DNA from 3 places in the Streptomyces sp. NPDC051020 genome. Region 2 is predicted to be linked to each of the others. Evidence: predicted binding sites of a transcription regulator. Region 2 holds the regulator's gene; each other region holds the start of a gene.

Region 1 (4,140 bases), on a different contig from region 2:
CTGCACGTCGCGTTCGTGGACGCCGCGGAGAACCGTGTCGTCGTGGAGACCGAGACAGCCGCCCCGGCACTGGTCACGGCCCTGGGTGAGCGGTACGGCACCGACACCGTCGCCGTGCACCTCACGCCCGGCGCCGACGTGGCGGAACCCCAGGCGAACCGCCAGTACGACACCTCGCCCTACTACGGCGGGTCGCGCATCAAGTCGTACCTGAGCACCAGTTCGGCGGTCTGGTGCACGGCGGGCTTCACCTGGCGGTACGACGGCAAGTGGTACATGGTGACCGCGGGCCACTGCACCAGCGGCAACGGGGCCGTGTTGAACCCCAGCGAGAGCGACTACATCGGCCCCGTCGTCCGGGACAACTGGAAGAACGGGTACGGCTCCGTGAAGCTCTCCGGCCAGAGCTACTACTCGGGTGACCTGTCGCTGTACCGCGTCAACAGCGACAGCGCCGCGACGCCCCGGATCTACAAGGGCGGCAAGACGTCCAGCTCGTCGCGGCTCGTCCACGGCTACTGGAAGCGCTGGGCGCAGAGCGGCGACAAGGTCTGCACGGGCGGCATGATGACCGGCGAGATGTGCGGATGGAAGGTGACCGCGACCCAGGCGACCATCCACTATTCCGGCGGAACCACCGCCAAGAACATGGTCGTCGCCAAGAAGACGTCCGGATCCTGTTCCATCAAGGGTGACTCCGGCGCCCCGGTGTACACGGTCGACAGCAGCGGACAGGCGTACGCCAAGGGCATCCTGTCCGGCGGCGGTGGCGGCGGAAGCGACAACAGCGGCGGGTTCTTCGACCCCTGCTGGCTGTACTTCACCGACATCGGGCTGGCCAACAGCGCCTTTCCCGGCACGGTTGCGTGGTACTGACATGCGCCGAGCCCTTCTCACACCACTGCTGGCGGCGGCCCTGACCGGATGCTCGCTCCTCGGCCAGGACACGCCGTGCACCCTGGTCGACGCGGACTCGCAGGTCTCCGCCGTGTGGCGGCCCGCCGACTTCGGCGGCCGGGACGCGGCGCGGATCCGGCTGTGCGTGGACGGCACCTGCGAGGAGCGGACGTCGGGCAGTCCCGGCGACCCGTTCGCCTCGCTGTCGGTCCAACTCCCCGACGACATCGGTGCGTCCACCGTGCCGGTGCGGCTCACCGTGACGTCCGCGAAGAGCGGTGACACGGTCGTCGAAGACAGCACCCGGGCCAGGCTGACGGAGCAGCACCCCAACGGCACGTCCTGCCCGCCCACCATCTGGACGGCGACGTTCCGTGCCCACCCCGGCAAGGGCCTCACCTCAACCGAGGGCATGAAGCTCCAGGGGTGAGCGACCCTGCGCAAGCGCCCGTCCCCCCGGCAGCACCGGAGGGACGGGCGCTTCGCGCCGTTCGGGACCAGCTGTGGGCGTGCATGGTCTCGGTTTCCCGGCCCTCGAACAGCTTGGGCAGCGCCTTGGGGCCGCGGTCGGGGTCGCGATGCCGGCGGAGGAAGGCGCGGGCGCCGACGTGGGGGCCTGACGTCCGGCATTTCCTCACCGTCGTACGAAACGGTGCGGTTCGTCCCTTCGTTCCCCGTACGCCGTCCCGATCGGAGCAGCCCGGTGCGGTGACGCCACGACCGGACTGAATTGGCACTCCGCTTGACCGAGTGCTAATCGCGGTCATAGTCTCAGCTCTGGCACTCCCCACTGGAGAGTGCCAGCAGTACTGTGCGATCGGCAGGTCCGGCACCCGCGACGACGGACCCACCTGATCGCCACCCCAGACAGTTAACCCCGCAGTTAACCCCGAGATCTCCGAAGGGGGAGGCCGGATCGTGACGACCACCAGCTCCAAGGTTGCCATCAAGCCGCTTGAGGACCGCATTGTGGTCCAGCCGCTCGACGCCGAGCAGACCACGGCCTCTGGCCTGGTCATCCCGGACACTGCCAAGGAGAAGCCCCAGGAGGGCGTCGTCCTGGCCGTGGGCCCGGGCCGCTTCGAGAACGGCGAGCGTCTGCCGCTCGACGTCAAGACCGGTGACATCGTGCTGTACAGCAAGTACGGCGGCACCGAGGTGAAGTACAACGGCGAGGAGTACCTCGTCCTCTCGGCTCGCGACGTGCTCGCGATCATCGAGAAGTAATTCACACACGTTTGCTTCCGTTCTGCGCCCCTGGTCCCCTGCGAGATAACAAGCCGGGCGGTCAGGGGCGCAGTTCGTTCGAGAGGACAGTTCAGCTCCCATGGCGAAGATTCTGAAGTTCGACGAGGACGCCCGTCGCGCCCTTGAGCGCGGCGTCAACAAGCTTGCCGACACGGTCAAGGTGACGATCGGCCCCAAGGGCCGCAACGTCGTCATCGACAAGAAGTTCGGCGCTCCCACCATCACCAATGACGGTGTCACCATCGCGCGCGAGGTCGAGCTCGACGACCCGTACGAGAACCTCGGTGCCCAGCTGGTGAAGGAGGTGGCGACCAAGACCAACGACGTAGCGGGTGACGGCACCACCACCGCCACCGTGCTCGCCCAGGCGCTCGTCCGCGAGGGCCTGCGCAACGTTGCCGCGGGTGCTTCCCCGGCCGCCCTGAAGAAGGGCATCGACGCCGCGGTCAAGGCTGTGTCCGAGGAGCTCCTCGCGACCGCCCGCCCGATCGACGACAAGTCCGACATCGCCGCCGTGGCCGCGCTCTCCGCGCAGGACTCGCAGGTCGGCGAGCTCATCGCGGACGCGATGGACAAGGTCGGCAAGGACGGTGTCATCACCGTCGAGGAGTCCAACACCTTCGGTCTGGACCTCGAGTTCACCGAGGGCATGGCCTTCGACAAGGGTTACCTGTCCCCGTACATGGTGACCGACCAGGAGCGTATGGAGGCCGTCCTCGACGACCCGTACATCCTGATCCACCAGGGCAAGATCGGCTCGATCCAGGAGCTGCTCCCGCTGCTGGAGAAGGTCATCCAGGCCGGTGGCTCCAAGCCGCTGCTGATCATCGCCGAGGACGTCGAGGGCGAGGCCCTGTCGACCCTGGTCGTCAACAAGATCCGTGGCACCTTCAACGCCGTCGCGGTGAAGGCCCCGGGCTTCGGTGACCGCCGCAAGGCCATGCTCGGCGACATCGCCACCCTCACCGGTGCGACCGTCATCGCCGAGGAGGTCGGCCTCAAGCTCGACCAGGCCGGTCTCGACGTGCTGGGCACCGCCCGCCGTGTCACCGTCTCCAAGGACGACACGACCATCGTGGACGGCGGCGGCGAGCCCGGCGACGTCAAGGGCCGGGTCAACCAGATCAAGGCCGAGATCGACGCCACCGACTCCGACTGGGACCGCGAGAAGCTCCAGGAGCGCCTCGCGAAGCTGGCCGGCGGCGTGTGCGTGATCCGTGTCGGTGCCGCCACCGAGGTGGAGCTCAAGGAGAAGAAGCACCGTCTGGAGGACGCCATCTCCGCGACCCGCGCCGCGGTCGAGGAGGGCATTGTCTCCGGTGGTGGCTCCGCTCTGGTCCACGCCGTCAAGGTCCTCGAGGGCAACCTCGACAAGACCGGCGACGAGGCCACCGGCGTCGCGGTCGTGCGCCGCGCCGCGGTCGAGCCGCTGCGCTGGATCGCCGAGAACGCCGGTCTCGAGGGTTACGTCATCACCTCGAAGGTCGCCGAGCTCGACAAGGGCCAGGGCTTCAACGCCGCGACGGGCGAGTACGGCGACCTGGTGAAGGCCGGTGTCATCGACCCGGTCAAGGTCACCCGCTCCGCGCTGGAGAACGCCGCGTCCATCGCGTCGCTGCTGCTGACGACCGAGACCCTGGTCGTCGAGAAGCCGGCCGAGGAAGAGGCCGAAGCCGGCCACGGCGGCCACGGTCACTCGCACTGACGCGCTGCCGCCTCGGCTCACCGCCGCACAAGGCCCCCGTTCCCGCTGTTCAGCGAGGGGAACGGGGGCCTTCGGCCGTCCTTGGCCGCTGGATCAGTCGAGCGCGCCGAGCTGCCGCATCAGGCCGAGGAGATCCTCGTGCCACCAGCCTTCCTGGATCCTGCCGTCCTTGAAACGGAAGATCGTGGTGCCCGTCATGGTGCACTGCCTGCCCGTGGGGGCGATCCCCATGAAGTCGCCCTCATGGGTGCCGGTCCAGGTCCACAGCGTCACGACGTCGTCACCCTCGC
Region 2 (4,140 bases):
GGGAGAAGAGTCCCTGTTGCCCTGGCTGGAACTGACCGGTGGGCCGCTCCTCGCCACGCAGCTTCGCGAGCTCCCGCAGCAGTCGCTCCTGCTCCGGGTCCAGCTTCGACGGGGTCGTCACCTCGACGTGCACGATCAGGTCGCCGCGCCCGCCGCCCCGCAGATGCGTGATGCCGCGGCCGTGCAGCGGGACCGACTGGCCGGACTGGGTGCCCGGCCGGATGTCGACCTCCTCCAGGCCGTCGAGCGTCTCCAGCGGCACCTTCGTGCCGAGCGCGCCCGCCGTCATGGGGATGGTGACCGTGCAGTGCATGTCGTCGCCGCGGCGCTGGAACACCGGGTGCGGCAGCTCATGGATCTCGACGTACAGGTCGCCGGCCGGGCCGCCGCCGGGGCCGACCTCGCCCTCGCCCGCGAGCTGGATGCGGGTGCCGTTGTCGACACCGGCGGGGATCTTCACGGTGAGCGTGCGCCGCGAACGGATACGGCCGTCACCGGCGCACTCCGGGCACGGGGTCGGAACGACCGTACCGAAGCCCTGGCACTGCGGGCAGGGCCGCGAGGTCATGACCTGGCCGAGGAACGACCGGGTGACCTGGGAGACCTCGCCGCGGCCGCGGCACATGTCACAGGTCTGGGCGGAGGTGCCGGGTGCGGCGCCCTCGCCGCTGCAGGTCGTACAGACGACGGCCGTGTCGACCTGGATGTCCTTCGTGGTACCGAATGCCGCCTCGGCGAGATCGATCTCCAGCCGGATCATCGCGTCCTGGCCGCGCCGGGTGCGCGACCGCGGTCCGCGCTGCGACGCCGTGCCGAAGAACGCGTCCATGATGTCGGAGAAGTTGCCGAAGCCACCCTGTCCGAATCCGCCCGCGCCACCGCCGCCGGAGGCGGACAGCGGGTCGCCGCCGAGGTCGTAGACCTGCTTCTTCTGCGGGTCCGACAACACCTCGTAGGCGGCGTTGATCTCCTTGAACCGCTCCTGGGTCTTCGGATCGGGGTTGACGTCCGGATGCAGCTCGCGTGCGAGCCGCCGGAAGGCCTTCTTGATCTCGTCCTGAGAGGCGTCGCGGCGCACACCGAGAACGGCGTAGTAGTCGGTGGCCACTTACGACTCCGCCAGGATCTGTCCGACGTAACGTGCCACTGCGCGTACCGCTCCCATCGTTCCGGGGTAGTCCATGCGGGTCGGTCCGACCACGCCGAGTTTGGCGACAGCCTCGTCGCCCGAACCGTAGCCGACCGCGACGACGGACGTGGAGTTGAGCCCCTCGTGGGCGTTCTCGTGCCCGATACGTACGGTCATGCCCGAGTCCTTGGCCTCGCCGAGCAGCTTCAGCAGCACGACCTGCTCCTCCAGCGCCTCCAGCACCGGCCGGATCATCAGAGGGAAGTCGTGCCCGAAGCGGGTGAGGTTGGAGGTGCCGCCGATCATCAGCCGCTCCTCCGTCTCCTCGACGAGGGTTTCGAGCAGGGTGGAGAGCACAGTGGACACGGTTCCCCGGTCCTCGCTCTCGAAGGATTCCGGCAGGTCCTGCACCAGCTGCGGGACGTCCGAGAACCGGCGCCCCACGACCCGGCTGTTGAGCCGGGCCCGCAGATCGGCGAGAGAGGTCTCACCGAACGGCGCGGGACAGTCGATCATGCGCTGTTCGACCCGGCCGGTGTCCGTGATCAGCACAAGCATCAGCCGGGCGGGCGCCAGCGACAGCAGTTCCACATGCCGCACTGTGGAACGGGTCAGCGAGGGGTACTGCACGACGGCGACCTGCCGGGTCAACTGCGCGAGCAGCCGTACGGTGCGGCCCACGACATCGTCGAGGTCGACCGCGCCGTCGAGGAAGTTCTGGATGGCCCTGCGCTCCGGCGACGACAGGGGCTTGACCCCCGCGAGCTTGTCGACGAAGAGTCGGTAGCCCTTGTCCGTCGGGATGCGACCCGCGCTGGTGTGGGGCTGGGCGATGAAACCCTCGTCCTCCAGCACAGCCATGTCGTTGCGGACGGTGGCCGGGGAGACCCCCAGCTTGTGCCGCTCGGTGAGCGCCTTGGAGCCGACGGGCTCCTCGGTGCCGACATAGTCCTGGACGATGGCGCGCAGCACCTCGAGTCTGCGTTCGCTGAGCATGGCGCACACCTCCAGCTGTGTTTCCTCGGTGGTTCTGGTCGATCTCCGGTGATTCCTGGCACTCGATGCGTACGAGTGCCAGCGACCCCCGCCAGTGTACGGCGGTCGGGTGGGGCCCTAGCAAGGGCGACCGGCCATGCCACCCCGAGACTGCGCAGGTCGTTGCCGATAGCGTCTCCGCATGGACGCGACATGGGAAGAGTTCGGCTGGGAGCGACTGGGCAACGGTGTGGGCCGCCGGAGGCTCCCCGGGTGGGATGCCACGGTCGCACTGGTGGTCGGAGCGGAGGCGGCCCTGCTCTTCGACACGGGATCGACGCTGCGCGAAGGTGTGGAGATACGGACCCAGGTGCAGGCCATGACCGGCCGGAGGGTGACGCATATCGCACTCAGCCACCCTCATTTCGACCATGTGCTCGGCACCGCGGCATTCGCCGGGGCGGAGGTGTACGGCGCCATCGGTACGGCCGCTCTCCTCACCGCCGGTGCGGACGAGCTGTACGCCGACGCGGTACGCCACGGGGTGCCCGAGGAGGACGCGGCGCAGGCGGCGGACGTCCTGGTGGCGCCGCACCACCAGGTGTGCGGCGAATGGACACTCGACCTGGGCGGCGGCCGCCAGGTGCTGCTGGCGAACGTGGGCCCCGCCCACAGCGGCCACGACCTCGTCGCCCTCGTGCCCGACTCCCCGGCCGTGGTCCTCTGCGGCGACCTGGTCGAGGAATCGGGCGAACCGCAGGCGGGCCCGGACGCGATCCCGTCGCGCTGGCCGGCCGCGCTGGACCGGCTGCTGGCGCTGGGCGGCGAGGACGCGGTGTATGTGCCGGGACACGGGGCCGTCGTGGACGCGGCGTTCGTACGGGCCCAGCGTGACCGGCTGTCCGCCGCCTTCGGCGTGTCGTGACCGGTTTCCGTCCTATCGTCGTCCGATGCGCAGCTACCACCCGGACCTGACCCCGCCCTGGAAGAAGTCCGCTCCCGTGCCCGAGGTCCCCGCCGAGCCCGATCTGGTCGTGGAGGAGGTCTCCACCGGCTTCTGCGGTGCGGTGATCCGCTGCGAGAAGACGGCGCAGGGCCCGACGGTGACTCTGGAGGACCGTTTCGGCAAGCACCGGGTGTTCCCGATGGAACCGCGTGGCTTCCTCCTGGAGGGCCGCGTCATCACTCTCGTACGCCCCTCGGCTACCGGCCCGGCCCGGCCCGCCCGCACGGCCTCCGGTTCCGTGGCGGTTCCCGGGGCGCGGGCCCGGGTGGCGCGGGCGGGCCGGATCTACGTGGAGGGCCGGCACGACGCGGAGTTGGTCGAACGGGTCTGGGGCGACGACCTGCGCATCGAGGGTGTGGTGGTGGAGTACCTGGAAGGCATCGACGACCTTCCGTCCATCGTCCGTTCGTTCGCCCCCGGCCCGGATGCGCGACTGGGCGTCCTGGTCGACCACCTGGTCCCCGGCTCCAAGGAGTCGAGAATCGCGGCCGAGGTCACCGACGCGAACGTGCTGGTGGTGGGCCATCCGTACATCGACATCTGGGAGGCGGTGAAGCCGGCGTCGGTGGGCATCGGCTCCTGGCCGGTGGTGCCCCGCGGCCTGGACTGGAAGACGGGCGTGTGCCGGTCACTGGGCTGGCCCGAGAACACGGGCGCGGCGTGGCAGCGCATCCTGTCGACGGTCCGCTCGTACAAGGATCTGGAACCGGCGCTGCTGGGCTCAGTTGAACACCTGATCGACTTCGTGACGGCTCCGGCGTAGGGCGTGTTTCGAAAGGAGCGTCGTCCGCCCATAGGGCGGGCCAGGCGGCGTCTGGTGCGTGCGATCGCACGGCGGAGGCTCGCCCCGGTACTGGGCGTATGGGGGGCGAGCCCGACAACGCAGCGAGCGTGCGTGCCCAACCTCACGGGTCAGTACACCTAGGGCGTGACCGGCGGCCCGGGGCCGGGGCCCGAAGAGGAAGCCTCCGGTTCCGGGGGAGGGGGCGGGCAGGGGAACAGGCCCGCTGCCGACGCACCCGTACCTCCC
Region 3 (4,140 bases), on a different contig from region 2:
TCCGGCAACCCGACGCACTCCTTCAAGGACCGCGTCGTCGCGATCGCCGTCGAGGCCGCCCGCGCCTTCGGTTTCACCACTCTCTCCTGCTCCTCCACCGGCAACCTCGCCGGCGCGGTGGGCGCGGCCGCCGCCCGGGCCGGCTTCCGGTCCTGCGTGTTCATCCCGCACGACCTGGAGCAGGGCAAGGTCGTCATGGCCGCGGTGTACGGCGGTGAGCTGGTCGGCATCGAGGGCAACTACGACGACGTCAACCGCTTCTGCTCGGAGCTCATCGGCGACCCGCTCGGTGAGGGCTGGGGCTTCGTCAACGTCAACCTGCGCCCGTACTACGGCGAGGGCTCCAAGACGCTTGCGTACGAGATCTGCGAGCAGCTCGGCTGGCAGCTGCCCGACCAGCTCGTCATCCCGATCGCGTCCGGCTCGCAGCTCACGAAGATCGACAAGGGTCTTCAGGAGCTGATCAAGCTCGGTCTCGTCGAGGACAAGCCGTACAAGATCTTCGGCGCCCAGGCCGAGGGCTGCTCCCCGGTCTCCACGGCCTTCAAGGCCGGTCACGACGTCGTGCGCCCGCAGAAGCCGAACACGATCGCCAAGTCCCTGGCGATCGGCAATCCGGCCGACGGTCCGTACGTCCTGGACATCGCCCGCCGCACCGGCGGCGCGGTCGAGGACGTCAACGACGAGCAGATCGTCGATGCGATCAAGCTGCTGGCCCGCACCGAGGGCATCTTCGCCGAGACGGCGGGCGGGGTGACGGTCGGTGTGACGAGGAAGCTGATCGAGGCCGGTCTGCTGGACCCGACGCTCACCACGGTCGTCCTGAACACTGGTGACGGTCTGAAGACGCTGGACGCGGTCGCCCCGACGACCGGCCCGACCGCGACCATCCGGCCCAGCCTGGACGCGTTCCGCGATGCCGGCCTCGCCAACGGCTGACCCGACCACCCGAGATGTAAGGAAGGCACCCAGATGAGCGTCAAGGTCCGTATCCCCACCATCCTGCGCACCTACACGGGCGGCCAGGCCGAGGTCCCGGCCGAGGGCTCGACCCTCTCCCAGGTCATCGAGTCGCTGGAGCGGAACCACCCGGGCATCGCCGCGCGAGTCCTGGACGACCAGGGCAAGCTCCGCCGCTTCGTGAACGTGTACGTCAACGACGACGACGTCCGCTTCGAGGGCGGCCTGGAGACGGCCACCCCGGACGGCGCGGGCATCTCCATCATCCCGGCGGTCGCGGGCGGCTGCTGACGAGTGGTCGGCCCTGCGGCCGACTTCACAGCGTTACCGGAATTGCCCCCTCTGCAAGCTAAGCGGAGGGGGCAATTCTGCATGGTTGAGCGCGGTACAGTGGGGGAAGTCCCCTCCGCTGCCCGTGCCGACCGCATATGAGAATGCGCCCGCCCGCGACAAGATGCAGCCAAAGTGTTCTCACTCCTTGCGCCGTAAGTGGCCTTTGTCCGGCCCGACTTGCCCTGGAATCGCGTAAATTCCTCATCTTCGGGCGTTCGGCGCTGCCCGGAATTCTCGTCCGATTGACCTGTTGCAGAGGGCAGTTGGGCAGATACATTCAGCCGCGGTCGACGCGTTCCGGCGCACGCACCCTCTCCTGTCGGAGGGTGAGTTCTGACCCGGGTCCGCGAAGTGCGGTCCTGTGCAAGGGCCAGTAATAGGGGAGTTAGGCATGGCTCAGGGCACCGTCAAGTGGTTCAACGCGGAGAAGGGGTACGGCTTCATCGCGGTCGACGGTGGTGCGGATGTTTTCGTCCACTACAGTGCGATCCAGATGGACGGGTACCGCACCCTCGAAGAGGGTCAGCGAGTTGAATTCGAAATCTCGCAGGGCCAGAAGGGGCCGCAGGCGGACATGGTCAAGCTCGCCGTCGGCTGAGCTCGACGCGGTCGGCCAACGACACTACTCACGCACGAAGGGCCCGTACCCCCGGGGGTACGGGCCCTTCGTGCGTCCCGGAGCCTGCCCGCGACCGCGCCGACGCTGCCCGGCGCCATCCATGAACTCGAAGGGGCGCTTGCACTCGAAGGGGTCGAGTGCTAATCATTGGGCGTTAGCACTCTGACGTTGAGAGTGACAGAAGGACCGGGTCGGTGAGGCCCGCAGGCCCGGCGGGGCAAGGAACCGTCAGGCACGCAGGCCGTCCGTCGCGGGCGCCACACGGTCCGGAGCAATCCACCCCTGTCCGGGAGGACCACTTCACATGGCCAAGATCATCGCGTTCGACGAGGAAGCGCGGCGCGGCCTCGAGCGCGGGATGAACCAGCTCGCCGACGCCGTCAAGGTGACCCTCGGCCCCAAGGGCCGGAACGTCGTCCTTGAGAAGAAGTGGGGCGCACCCACGATCACCAACGATGGTGTCTCCATCGCCAAGGAGATCGAGCTCGAGGACCCGTACGAGAAGATCGGCGCAGAGCTGGTCAAGGAAGTCGCCAAGAAGACGGACGACGTCGCCGGCGACGGTACGACCACCGCCACCGTTCTCGCTCAGGCGCTCGTCCGTGAGGGCCTCCGCAACGTCGCCGCGGGTGCGAACCCGATGGCCCTCAAGCGGGGCATCGAGAAGGCCGTCGAGGCCGTCTCCGCCGCTCTGCTGGAGCAGGCCAAGGACGTGGAGACCAAGGAGCAGATCGCTTCCACGGCCTCCATCTCCGCCGCCGACACCCAGATCGGCGAGCTCATCGCCGAAGCGATGGACAAGGTCGGCAAGGAAGGCGTCATCACCGTCGAGGAGTCCCAGACCTTCGGTCTGGAGCTGGAGCTCACCGAGGGTATGCGCTTCGACAAGGGCTACATCTCGGCGTACTTCGCCACCGACATGGAGCGCATGGAGTCGTCCCTGGACGACCCGTACATCCTGATCGTCAACTCCAAGGTCAGCAACGTGAAGGACCTCCTTCCGCTGCTGGAGAAGGTCATGCAGTCCGGCAAGCCGCTGCTGATCATCGCCGAGGACGTCGAGGGTGAGGCCCTGTCGACCCTGGTCGTCAACAAGATCCGTGGCACCTTCAAGTCCGTCGCCGTCAAGGCCCCGGGCTTCGGTGACCGCCGCAAGGCCATGCTCGGCGACATCGCCATCCTCACCGGTGGCACCGTCATCTCCGAGGAGGTCGGTCTCAAGCTGGAGAACGCCGGCCTGGACCTGCTGGGCCGTGCCCGCAAGGTCGTCATCACCAAGGACGAGACGACGATCGTCGACGGCGCCGGTGACACCGACCAGGTTCAGGGTCGCGTCAACCAGATCCGTGCCGAGATCGAGAACTCCGACTCGGACTACGACCGCGAGAAGCTCCAGGAGCGCCTGGCGAAGCTGGCCGGCGGCGTGGCCGTCATCAAGGCCGGTGCCGCGACCGAGGTCGAGCTCAAGGAGCGCAAGCACCGCATCGAGGACGCCGTTCGCAACGCGAAGGCGGCCGTCGAGGAGGGCATCGTCGCCGGTGGTGGCGTGGCGCTGCTGCAGGCTTCCGCCGTCTTCGAGAAGCTGGAGCTCTCGGGTGACGAGGCGACCGGCGCCAACGCCGTCAAGCTGGCGCTGGAGGCCCCGCTCAAGCAGATCGCCGTCAACGGTGGTCTCGAGGGTGGCGTCGTCGTCGAGAAGGTGCGCAACCTGGCCGTCGGTCACGGTCTGAACGCCGCGACCGGTGAGTACGTCGACATGATCGCCGAGGGCATTCTCGACCCGGCGAAGGTCACGCGCTCCGCTCTGCAGAACGCCGCGTCGATCGCCGCGCTGTTCCTGACCACCGAGGCCGTCATCGCCGACAAGCCGGAGAAGGCCGCTGCGGCCGCTCCGGGCGGCATGCCGGGCGGTGACATGGACTTCTGATCCTGACGGATCGGTAAGTGCCTGTACGTCGGCCCCCGGGACCAGTTGGTCCCGGGGGCCGACGTCATGTCCGGACCGGTGCGGCCCTACGGCGTGATCACCATCGCAGGGAAGCGGGCCGAAGGCCCGTCCAGCAGATGGTCGTCGTGCCCGCGCAGCCACGGGGCGAAGAACGACACCACGTACACGGCGGGGCCGGCGTCGGTGCGCTCAGGCGTTGGGGCGCTTGCCGTGGTTCGCCTTCTTCTTCTTGCGACCGCGTCGCTTGTTGCCTCGCTTGGCCATGGTGAATATCTCCTTA

The links. The regulator HrcA, encoded in region 2, represses chaperone genes, less so after heat shock. The targets are predictions, from matches to a motif close to TTNGCACTCNGNNNNNCNGAGTGCNAA.
Region 1: the regulator HrcA is predicted to act here: its motif matches at 1,628-1,654, upstream of groES (co-chaperone GroES).
Region 3: the regulator HrcA is predicted to act here: its motif matches at 2,030-2,056, upstream of groL (chaperonin GroEL).

What each region holds. Positions count from the first base shown of each region.
Region 1 is NZ_JBFBCG010000005.1:109,228-113,367, forward strand. Features, by position in the region: gene AB0N06_RS04840 (DNRLRE domain-containing protein) at 1-876, shown strand, start outside; gene AB0N06_RS04845 (hypothetical protein) at 878-1,327, shown strand; gene groES (co-chaperone GroES) at 1,816-2,124, shown strand; gene groL (chaperonin GroEL) at 2,225-3,850, shown strand; gene AB0N06_RS04860 (ester cyclase) at 3,944-4,140, opposite strand, start outside.
Region 2 is NZ_JBFBCG010000065.1:27,707-31,846, forward strand. Features, by position in the region: gene dnaJ (molecular chaperone DnaJ) at 1-1,108, opposite strand, end outside; gene hrcA (heat-inducible transcriptional repressor HrcA) at 1,109-2,125, opposite strand; gene AB0N06_RS28495 (MBL fold metallo-hydrolase) at 2,307-3,029, shown strand; gene AB0N06_RS28500 (DUF3097 domain-containing protein) at 3,055-3,873, shown strand.
Region 3 is NZ_JBFBCG010000051.1:50,244-54,383, reverse strand. Features, by position in the region: gene thrC (threonine synthase) at 1-939, shown strand, start outside; gene AB0N06_RS25515 (MoaD/ThiS family protein) at 973-1,251, shown strand; gene AB0N06_RS25510 (cold-shock protein) at 1,685-1,891, shown strand; gene groL (chaperonin GroEL) at 2,217-3,839, shown strand.